4 regions of the Streptomyces castrisilvae genome follow, and region 3 is predicted to be linked to each of the others. Evidence: riboswitches for the same ligand, from Rfam matches in the RefSeq annotation. Region 3 holds a riboswitch; each other region holds the start of a gene.

Region 1 (2,190 bases), 680 kb from region 3:
GCCCGGGTCATCGCGGAGACCGCCATGCGGGCGGTGCTGCCGACGCCGGCCGAGCGGATCGGCGGGCTGCACGTGGCCGCGCGGTACGAGGCGGCGCAGGCGGACGAGTTCGTCGGGGGTGACCTGTTCTCGGCGACCGACACCCCGTACGGCGTGCGGCTGGTGCTCGGGGACGTACGCGGGAAGGGGCTGGACGCGGTGGCCGCGGTGGCGGTGGTCATCGGGGCGTTCCGGGAAGCGGCCGAGCAGGAGAAGTCGCTGGAGGGGGTGGCGCAGCGGCTGGAGCGCGCGCTGGAGCGGGAGTCGACCCGGGACAGCGGCTTCGACACGTTCGAGGAGTTCGTCACCGCCGTGGTCGCGGAGATTCCGCCGGGTGCGCAACGGGTGCGGATCGTGAACCGAGGCCACCCCGAACCGCTGCTGCTGAGTCAGGACGGGGCGGTGGAGACGCTGACGCCTTCGGAGCCCGCGCTGCCGCTGGGCATGGGTCTGGTGGTGCGGCCGGACCGGGCGGACGAGTGGGAGCTGCCGGACGGGGGGACGCTCCTGTTCTACACGGACGGGCTGTCCGAGGCCCGTGACGCCGAGGGTGTCTTCTACGACCCGGTGGAGCGGCTGCGCGGACGGCTCTTCCCCGAGCCCGAGGAGCTGCTCTCCGCGCTCAGCGACGACGTGAGGCTGCATACGGGGGGCAAGGCGACCGACGACATGGCGCTGCTCGCGGTCCTGCGGCCGGCGAAGGGGCAGCCCGACCGGCGCAGGACGGTCAAGATCATCAAACGGGATGCCACCCTCCGTGACTGAAGGGCGTCGCTCCGCATAACATTTGACACACCGTCAGAAATTGGACGATGCCCGGATGGCAAGCAACTCGCCCGCTTCCACCCGGTTGTGTCCCGTAAAGTCCAGGCCAAGGACGTGAACGATCAGCGGGAACAGCTTGGAATCGGGCCCGCCTGTCTATTAACGTTCGATAACGCAGCGCGGTTGTCCCAGCCGCCGTCAGTGGCGGCACCGTGCGCGAGCGCCGAATTCCGCAAGGGAACCGGGGAACCACCTACATGGGGTGAATCGGGCATCTCTGTCTTCGTAAGAGGCGGAGGAGCCCGTAGGAGACCTTCCTGCTCCGAACCCGTCAGCTAACCCGGTAGGCGAGAAGGAAGGAAAGGAGTGCGCCCGCGTGGCGTCCAACAAGCCTGCCCCCGAATCCCCTTCCAGGTTCGTGCCCGAGTACGGCCCCGGCTTCGCCCCGGTCCCCGGCACCGCGTACGTCCCGGAGCAGGGAAGCGGCTACGCGACCGATCCGGGCAACGGCTTTGCCGGCGGCACCGTCTTTGCCGACGGCACCGGCCCGGACTTCGGCACTGGCCCCGACTTCGGCACCGGGCCCGACTTCGGCACCGGCTTCCGCGCGGACGCGGGTGACGCCGGTTCCGACCGGACCTGGGAGGAATGGAACCCCACCGAGGAGTCCGTCCGCCCCGTCCGAGGCAAGCACCGCGTCGCCAAGCAGCGCAATGGTCTGGCCCGTAGCTCCACCGTCCTCGGCGTCGGTGTCATCGCGGCCGTCGGCGCGGGTGGCATGGCCACTGCGCAGAGCAAACCGCCGGTCTCCATCTCTCTTCCCGATTCCATCGCGGACAATCTCCCCGACGCCAAGTCCCTCCCCGGCGTGGGCGCGTTGTTCTCCGGTGAGGCCGAGGCCGACACCCCGGCCACCGCGACCGCCGCCGCCCCGCTGACGACCGCCGGCATCACCACCGCCGAGGCCGAGCAGGGCACCACGGACGCCGGTGAGGCGCTGCGCGCCCGCATCCTCCAGCAGGCCGAGCAGCAGCAGGGCGCCGCCGACGCCGAGGCCAAGGCGGCCGAGGAGAAGGCCGCGGCGGAGAAGGCCGCCGCCGAGGCGAAGAAGCAGCAGGACGAGGCCGAGGCCAAGGCAGCCGCCGAGAAGAAGAAGGCGGAGGAGGAGGCGAAGAAGAAGGCCGAGGCCCTGCGCCTGGCCAAGCTCGCCGCCAGCTACGCCATCCCGACCTCCTCGTACACGATCACCTCGACGTTCGGCGAAGCCGGTTCGATGTGGTCCTCCGGTTACCACACGGGCCTCGACTTCGCGGCGCCGACCGGTACCCCGATCAAGGCCATCCACACCGGCACCATCAAGTCGGCCGGCTGGTCCGGCGCCTACGG
Region 2 (2,190 bases), 4.1 Mb from region 3:
GCTGCGAGGTGGAGACCTTCTGCCTCGGCCGGGCGGGCGCCGGCGCGGCCGTGCTGCTCGCCGCGGGCGCCCCGGGGCGGCGGCACATCCTGCCCGGCGCCCAGGTGGTGGTGAGCCGGCCGGGACTGGCCGAACCCGTCCGGGGCCAGCCGTCCAACCTGGAGATCGAGGCGCGGGAACTGGCCCGGATGCGCGAGACGATGGCCGGCATGCTGGCCCGTCATACGGGGCACAGCGCCGAACAGGTCGTCCGGGACACCGAGCGCGATCTCATCCTCGACGCGGAGGGCGCGCGAGCCTACGGCCTGGTCGACCACATCGTGCACAGCCGCGTCCCGGTGCCGCCGCACACCGAGCGGTGAACCGGCGATGCCCTCACCGGAGTTCTCCCCGCTGCCTGCCCTGACGCGGGCCGAGTGCGAGTTCATCGACCACTATCTGCACGTCATCGACCAGATGGGCCGGATCAATCCGGCGCGGAACGACGACACCTACGCGGCCCTGCGCGCCGCGCAGGCGCTGGCCTCGCACGCGGCGGCCCAGCGTGACGCGCTCGCTCTGATGCACCGGCGCGGTGAAACCCGCATCCACACCACCACGTTGACGAGGGCGCTGCGGGCGCTGGACGGGGAGCGGCGGGCGGCGCGGGTGATCCTGCCACCCGGCCCGCCGAGTTGACACGCCCGACGGGCGAACCGATTTTCCTCGCTCGTTCGGCGTAGGCATTGACTCGCGCGAGCGACCGCTCGACTTGCGTTTTCGTGATGCACGGGGGCCGGGATCTTTCGCGACACCGCTGGTACGGCGACGGCCGGGAGGGGCTCGCGGACCGGTTGAAGCCCGTCTGTCCACCTGAACGGGCGATCCGTGAGGATCTTCACTTATGGCCGTTTCACCTCGGAAATCCGGCACTCGGTGAGTCAAGATCCCTGGGACGACAAGCCCCCGCCACCGCGGCGGGGCGGTCCGGGCGGACGCCGAGTCCTGCCGCCGTCCGGATGCCTGGTCGACAGGAGTGGATCGGCAGGAGTGGAGGACCCGAGCACTACGGGACGACCGGTTTTCCGGAGGTCCCTCGGGGTGAAGCCGCCTTGTGCGGCCGGGCGACTTCGCCAGCCCGAACCCGACAGGTCATCCTTCACAGGCGGCTGACGAAGGGTTGCGCATGAGTGCGCAGGTTCATGTCCCGTCTCTGCTCGTCCGGGCCACTACGGCCTCGGCCATGACGCTCGCCGCCGTCGGCGGCACGCTGTTCGTCCCCGGCGCCGCCCCCGAGGCCCAGGCCGCCGGTCATTCGATGAAGGCCCTGAACATCGCCGCGTCGAAGAAGGGGGCGCCCTACCGGTGGGGCGCCACCGGCCCCAGCCGCTTCGACTGTTCGGGGCTGACGCTGTACTCGTTCAAGAAGGCCGGCAAGCAACTCCCCCGCACGGCCCAGCAGCAGTACAACAAGACCCGCCACATCTCCGCCTCCCAGCGGCAGCGCGGCGACCTGGTCTTCTTCCATTCCGGCAGCGGTGTCTACCACGTGGGGATCTACGCCGGCAGCGGCAAGATCTGGCACTCGCCGAAGACCGGCGCCGTGGTCCGCCTGGAGAAGATCTGGACCAAGAGCGTCTACTACGGCCGGGTCGGCTGACGCCCGGCCCCGGCCGGGCGCGTGGGCGCTTCGGACGTCAGGGCTGGACGGGGACGTGCCAGGGGAGCGCGACCCAGACGGTCTTGCCGCCGTCGGGCGCGGGCGTGACGGACAGCCGGCCGCCGTACTCCTTGGCGAGGGAGCGGATGATGACCAGGCCGCGTCCGTTGTCCTGCTGGACCGCTGCGGGCAGCCGCTGGGGCCGGCGCGGATGGCTGTCCGTCACGCCGAGGCGCAGCTGTTCCTCGCGCTCCAGCCGCAGGTCCACGGTGAACGTGGGTGAAAGACCGAACGTGTGCAGGACGGCGTTGGTGGCGAGCTCCGAGACAATGAGCCGTACGGTCTCGGCCGTCTCCGCGCCCTCGGGCAGGCCCCATTCGGCCAGGACCCGGCCCACGTACCTGCGGGCCTCGGCGACCGAGGCCGGCTCGCTCGGCAGAGTGACACGTGCCTCTTGATGGTCTGCCATGGCGAGCCGTCCCTTTCCCACCTGTTCCGGGCCGGCGAGCGGTCCGGTTGTACTTGGCGCCAGATTGCCATCGATGCTGCCC
Region 3 (2,190 bases):
GCTTGGAGTCGGCCGCGTCGTAGATCGAGAACGAGGAGGTGAAGCCGAGCTTCTTCGACTCGCGGCGCAGGATGCGGACGCACGCGCTGTGGAAGGTCATGACCCACATGGCGTTGGCCCGGGGCCCGACCAGCTGCTCGACGCGCTCCTTCATCTCGCCGGCGGCCTTGTTGGTGAAGGTGATCGCCAGGATCTGGCCGGGGTGCACACCGCGCTCGGCCAGGAGGTGGGCGATGCGGTGGGTCAGCACCCGGGTCTTGCCGGAGCCGGCCCCGGCGACGATGAGCAGCGGGGACCCGGCGTGCACGACGGCGGCGCGCTGCTCGGTGTTCAGCCCGTCGAGCAGGGCCGCGGGGTCGATGACGGGGCGGTGGGCACCGTCGCGGTAGTACGCGTCGCGCGGCGGCGGGCCGTCGAACACGCCCGCGAAAAGGTCCTCCGGCACCGCTTCGGGTGCGGAGTCCTCGGGGGGCGGCGGGGGCCCTTCCTCCTCGGACTGGAGGCCGGTCAGGAAACTGTCGTCAAAGAGGCTGCTCATCGCTCCCCGAGTCTAGAGCCCCCCACTGACACTCGGCCCCGCTCCGAAAAGGTCACGAAAATGTATCGGGCATATCGAACATCAAGCTTCCCAGCGGCACCCCGCGTTGGTTAGCGTGCTCGTTCGGACGGCCCGTACCCCCAGAGGCGACCCACGCCGAGCGGGCGTCCACGCCGAATCCGGGCCCGCCCGGAACCGGGGACCCACACGCATCACCGGGGTGAATCGGTCCGCGTCCCCACTGGACCGTAGGGCAGCCTTCCGTTCCGCCCGAACCCGACAGCTAACCCGGTAGGCGGTCCACGGAAGGAGATGCCGGCCTTGGCGTCGCATCGCAAACCGCGCCCCCGGGTGCGCTCCGCCGCCCCTGTCGTGGGGCTCACCTCCGCCGCGCTCGCGACGGTCACCCTGTTGTCCTCGCAGAGCGCGATGGCCGCCCCGGCTCCCAAGCCCAGCATCGAGGACGTACAGAAGAAGGTCGACGACCTCTACCGGCAGGCGGGCACCGCGACCCAGAAGTACAACCAGGCCAAGGAGGCCGCGGACAAGCAGCGGACCAAGGTCGACACGCTGCTGGAGGACGTGGCCAAGCGCACCGCGAAGCTGAACGACGCGCGCAGGACGCTCGGCAACTACGCCGCCGCGCAGTACCGCGACGGCGCCCTCGCGCCGACCGCGACGTTCTTCCTGGCCGACAACCCGCAGTCGTTCTTCGACCAGACCCACCTGATGAACCGGATGGCCGACCGCCAGCAGCAGGCGGTCGACGAGTTCCGTACGCAGCAGGCGAAGGCGTCCAAGCAGCGCGCCCAGGCGGTCGAGAGCCTGGAGACGCTCACCGAGTCGCAGACCGCGCTGCGCACCAGCAAGCAGAACGTCCAGAACAAGCTGACCGAGGCCCGGACGCTGCTGTCGAAGCTGACCGCCGAGGAGAAGGCACGCCTGGCGGAGCTGGAGCGCAAGAAGGAGGCGGAGGCCAAGCGCAAGGCGGAGGAGCTGGCGAAGAAGCAGGCCGCCGCCAAGAAGGAGGCCGAGCGCAAGGCCGAGGAGTCGGGCGGCGGTACGGAGACGGGTTCGGGTTCCGGCTCGGACTCCGGCTCCAGCGCGTCCACGAAGGCGGAGAAGGTCCTCGCGTTCGCCCGCGCCCAGATCGGCAAGCCGTACGTCTGGGGGGCGACCGGCCCCTCCTCGTACGACTGCTCGGGGCTCACCCAGGCGGCGTGGAAGGCGGCCGGGGTCGACATACCGCGGACCACCTGGGACCAGGTGAACGTCGGGACCCGGATCGCCACGGCCGATCTCCAACCCGGTGACCTGGTCTTCTTCTACGACGACATCAGCCACGTCGGGATCTACAAGGGCGACGGGATGATGATCCACGCGCCGAAGCCCGGGGCGAACGTGCGCGAGGAGTCGATCTACTACATGCCGATCTACGGAAGCGTGCGCCCGGCCTGACCGGGGAAGGGGGCCGGTCCAAAAGCGGGCCGGCCCGGGGCGTTCCTCAGGTCCAGAGCGTGGCGATGAAGATGTTGGCGACGGTCAGGGCGCCGACCGCCGCGAAGGGGCCCTTGCCGACCTTCTCCTCGTCCCGCTTGACGTAGACCAGCCCGAGGATCACGACCAGGATCAGCAGCTTGATGCCGATCTTG
Region 4 (2,190 bases), 1.1 Mb from region 3:
TCGCCCAGGTGCTGCGCTCCGGCGCGGTGGACTCCGCCTCGGGCGCGACGGGCGCGGCGATGCTCGCCATCAGCGGCTCCGTGGACACCGAGTCCACCGGACCGGCGCTGGACGACCTCTGGAAGGTCCTGCGGACGCTGGCCGCCGAGGGTCTGACGGACGCCGAGCGCGAGACCGCCGTGCAGAACCTCGTGGGCGTCGCCCCGCTGAAGTTCGAGACGGCGGCCTCCGTCGCGAGCACCCTCGCCGACCAGGTGGAACAGCACCTTCCGGACGACTACCAGGCGACGCTGTACGCCCGCCTCGCCGAGACCGGCACCGTCGAGGCGACCGCGGCCGTGGTCAGCGCCTTCCCGGTGGACCGGCTGGTCACGGTCCTGGTCGGTGACGCCTCGCGCATCGAGGAGCCGGTCAGGGCCCTCGGGATCGGAGAGGTGACGGTCGTCAGCGGCTGACCGCTCACACTCCGCCCGCCGCGCGGGCAACGGAGAGGCTCCGGCGTGTCGTTGCCGCCGGAGCCTCCTTTTATGTCTGATTCATGACTCTTTGTCTCATAGGTAATGAATCAACCCTGTGGGATGCGCTACAAAACCTCCCGTCCGTTTGGTGACGGGAAGCGCGGCCGCCTAGCGTCGGCCCGGCTGTCCGCCACTCGTATGCCGCATCCGCGGCGTACCGGGCAGTCATCGCCGAGTCCCCGTCAGGCGCGAGCCAGGGGAGCCGGGGACCCACGCAGTCCCTGGGGTGAATCGGACGCTTCCGCCTCCCGCGAGGCCGGGGCATCCGTAGGAGACCTTCCTGCTCCGAACCCGTCAGCTAACCCGGTAGGCGAGAAGGAAGGAAAGGACCAGCCACCCCATGGCGTTCACCCGTGCCACCGGGAAGCACCGTGCCCCGGGCCGTCTGACGCGTACCGGCGCCAAGGCCGTCGGCGTCGCGACGCTCGCCGCCACCGGCGTCATCGGCTCCCTGGCCTCCCCGGCTCTCGCCGCCGGGGCCTCCCCGGCCCCCGCCGCCGACGAGACCGGTCTCGCCCAGATCATGTCCATCGAGAACACCCTCGCCGACCGGATCGACGCACAGGCCGCCGCGCAGCAGCACCAGGCCGACGTCGCCCAGAAGAAGGCCGCCGCCGAGGCGGAGGCGAAGAAGAAGGCCGAGGCGAAGAAGAAGGCCGAGGCGAAGAAGAAGGCCGCGGAGAAGGCCGCCAGGGCCAAGGCGAAGGCCGAGGCGGCCGCCCGTGCCGAGGAGGCGCGCGAGAGCACGTCCCGCGCGGCCCGCTCCTCCGCCCGCGCCACCCCGGGCACGTCCTACCAGCTCCCCGTCGCCGGCTCCTACGTGACCACCGGCTACAAGTCCAGCGGCTCGCTGTGGTCCTCCGGCAGCCACTCCGGCATCGACTTCCACGCCGCCTCCGGCAGCTCCGTCGTCGCCGTCGGCGCCGGTACGGTCGTCGAGGCCGGCTGGGGCGGGGCGTACGGCAACAACATCGTGCTCCGGATGACGGACGGCACGTACACCCAGTACGGCCACCTCTCCTCGATCGGCGTCGCCGTCGGCCAGAGCGTCGGTGCCGGGCAGCGGATCGGGCTCTCCGGCTCCACCGGGAACTCCACCGGCCCGCACCTCCACTTCGAGGCCCGCACCACCCCCTCGTACGGCTCCGACATGGACCCGGTCGCCTACCTGCGCGCCCACGGCGTCACCGTCTGACCGCCCGCCCGACTCCACGGCGAAGGCCCCGGCACCGTGCCGGGGCCTTCGCCGTGCCCGGACCCGCCCGTGACCAAAAGATATTCATGAATTCCCGCCCGGCATCGGAAATGTGGGCGCATTGCAATAGAGTCGCGGCAGAGGTGTCGATCGGCCGCTGTTCGCGGGGATTGAGGCGGAGGTTCGGACATGCGTGTTCCAGCGCATTCGGTATGCACGGCAATCCGTGACGACATCGTCTCCGGTGTCTTCGAACGCGGCGGCCGGCTCACCGAGGAGGTGCTCGCGCGGCGTTACGGGGTTTCCCGCGTCCCCGTACGGGAAGCGCTGCGCACCCTGGAGTCCGAGGGCTTCGTGGTCACCCGCAGACACGCCGGAGCCTGCGTCGCCGAGCCGTCCGAGCAGGAGGCCGCCGACCTCCTGGAGGTCCGCATGCTGCTGGAACCGCTCGGCGCGGCCCGTGCCGCCCTGCGCCGC

What was found. A riboswitch is a leader RNA that binds a small molecule or an ion and turns the genes downstream of it on or off. The one in region 3 is predicted to bind cyclic di-AMP.
Region 1: it holds a riboswitch for cyclic di-AMP, as region 3 does, so the genes downstream of both, P8A18_RS18050 (M23 family metallopeptidase) here and P8A18_RS21285 (C40 family peptidase) in region 3, are expected to answer to the same signal.
Region 2: it holds a riboswitch for cyclic di-AMP, as region 3 does, so the genes downstream of both, P8A18_RS02860 (C40 family peptidase) here and P8A18_RS21285 (C40 family peptidase) in region 3, are expected to answer to the same signal.
Region 4: it holds a riboswitch for cyclic di-AMP, as region 3 does, so the genes downstream of both, P8A18_RS26240 (M23 family metallopeptidase) here and P8A18_RS21285 (C40 family peptidase) in region 3, are expected to answer to the same signal.

The regions. Positions count from the first base shown of each region.
Region 1 covers NZ_CP120997.1:4,199,829-4,202,018, forward strand. The annotation lists gene P8A18_RS18045 (PP2C family protein-serine/threonine phosphatase) at 1-804, shown strand, start outside; cyclic di-AMP (ydaO/yuaA leader) riboswitch at 1,016-1,169, shown strand; gene P8A18_RS18050 (M23 family metallopeptidase) at 1,181-2,190, shown strand, end outside.
Region 2 covers NZ_CP120997.1:741,016-743,205, forward strand. The annotation lists partial or broken gene P8A18_RS02850 (ATP-dependent Clp protease proteolytic subunit) at 1-362, shown strand, start outside; gene P8A18_RS02855 (hypothetical protein) at 370-678, shown strand; cyclic di-AMP (ydaO/yuaA leader) riboswitch at 990-1,162, shown strand; gene P8A18_RS02860 (C40 family peptidase) at 1,166-1,639, shown strand; gene P8A18_RS02865 (ATP-binding protein) at 1,677-2,108, opposite strand.
Region 3 covers NZ_CP120997.1:4,875,336-4,877,525, reverse strand. The annotation lists gene pcrA (DNA helicase PcrA) at 1-538, opposite strand, end outside; cyclic di-AMP (ydaO/yuaA leader) riboswitch at 700-852, shown strand; gene P8A18_RS21285 (C40 family peptidase) at 851-1,996, shown strand; gene P8A18_RS21280 (hypothetical protein) at 2,043-2,190, opposite strand, start outside.
Region 4 covers NZ_CP120997.1:6,020,068-6,022,257, forward strand. The annotation lists gene P8A18_RS26235 (M16 family metallopeptidase) at 1-455, shown strand, start outside; cyclic di-AMP (ydaO/yuaA leader) riboswitch at 678-845, shown strand; gene P8A18_RS26240 (M23 family metallopeptidase) at 859-1,713, shown strand; gene P8A18_RS26245 (GntR family transcriptional regulator) at 1,903-2,190, shown strand, end outside.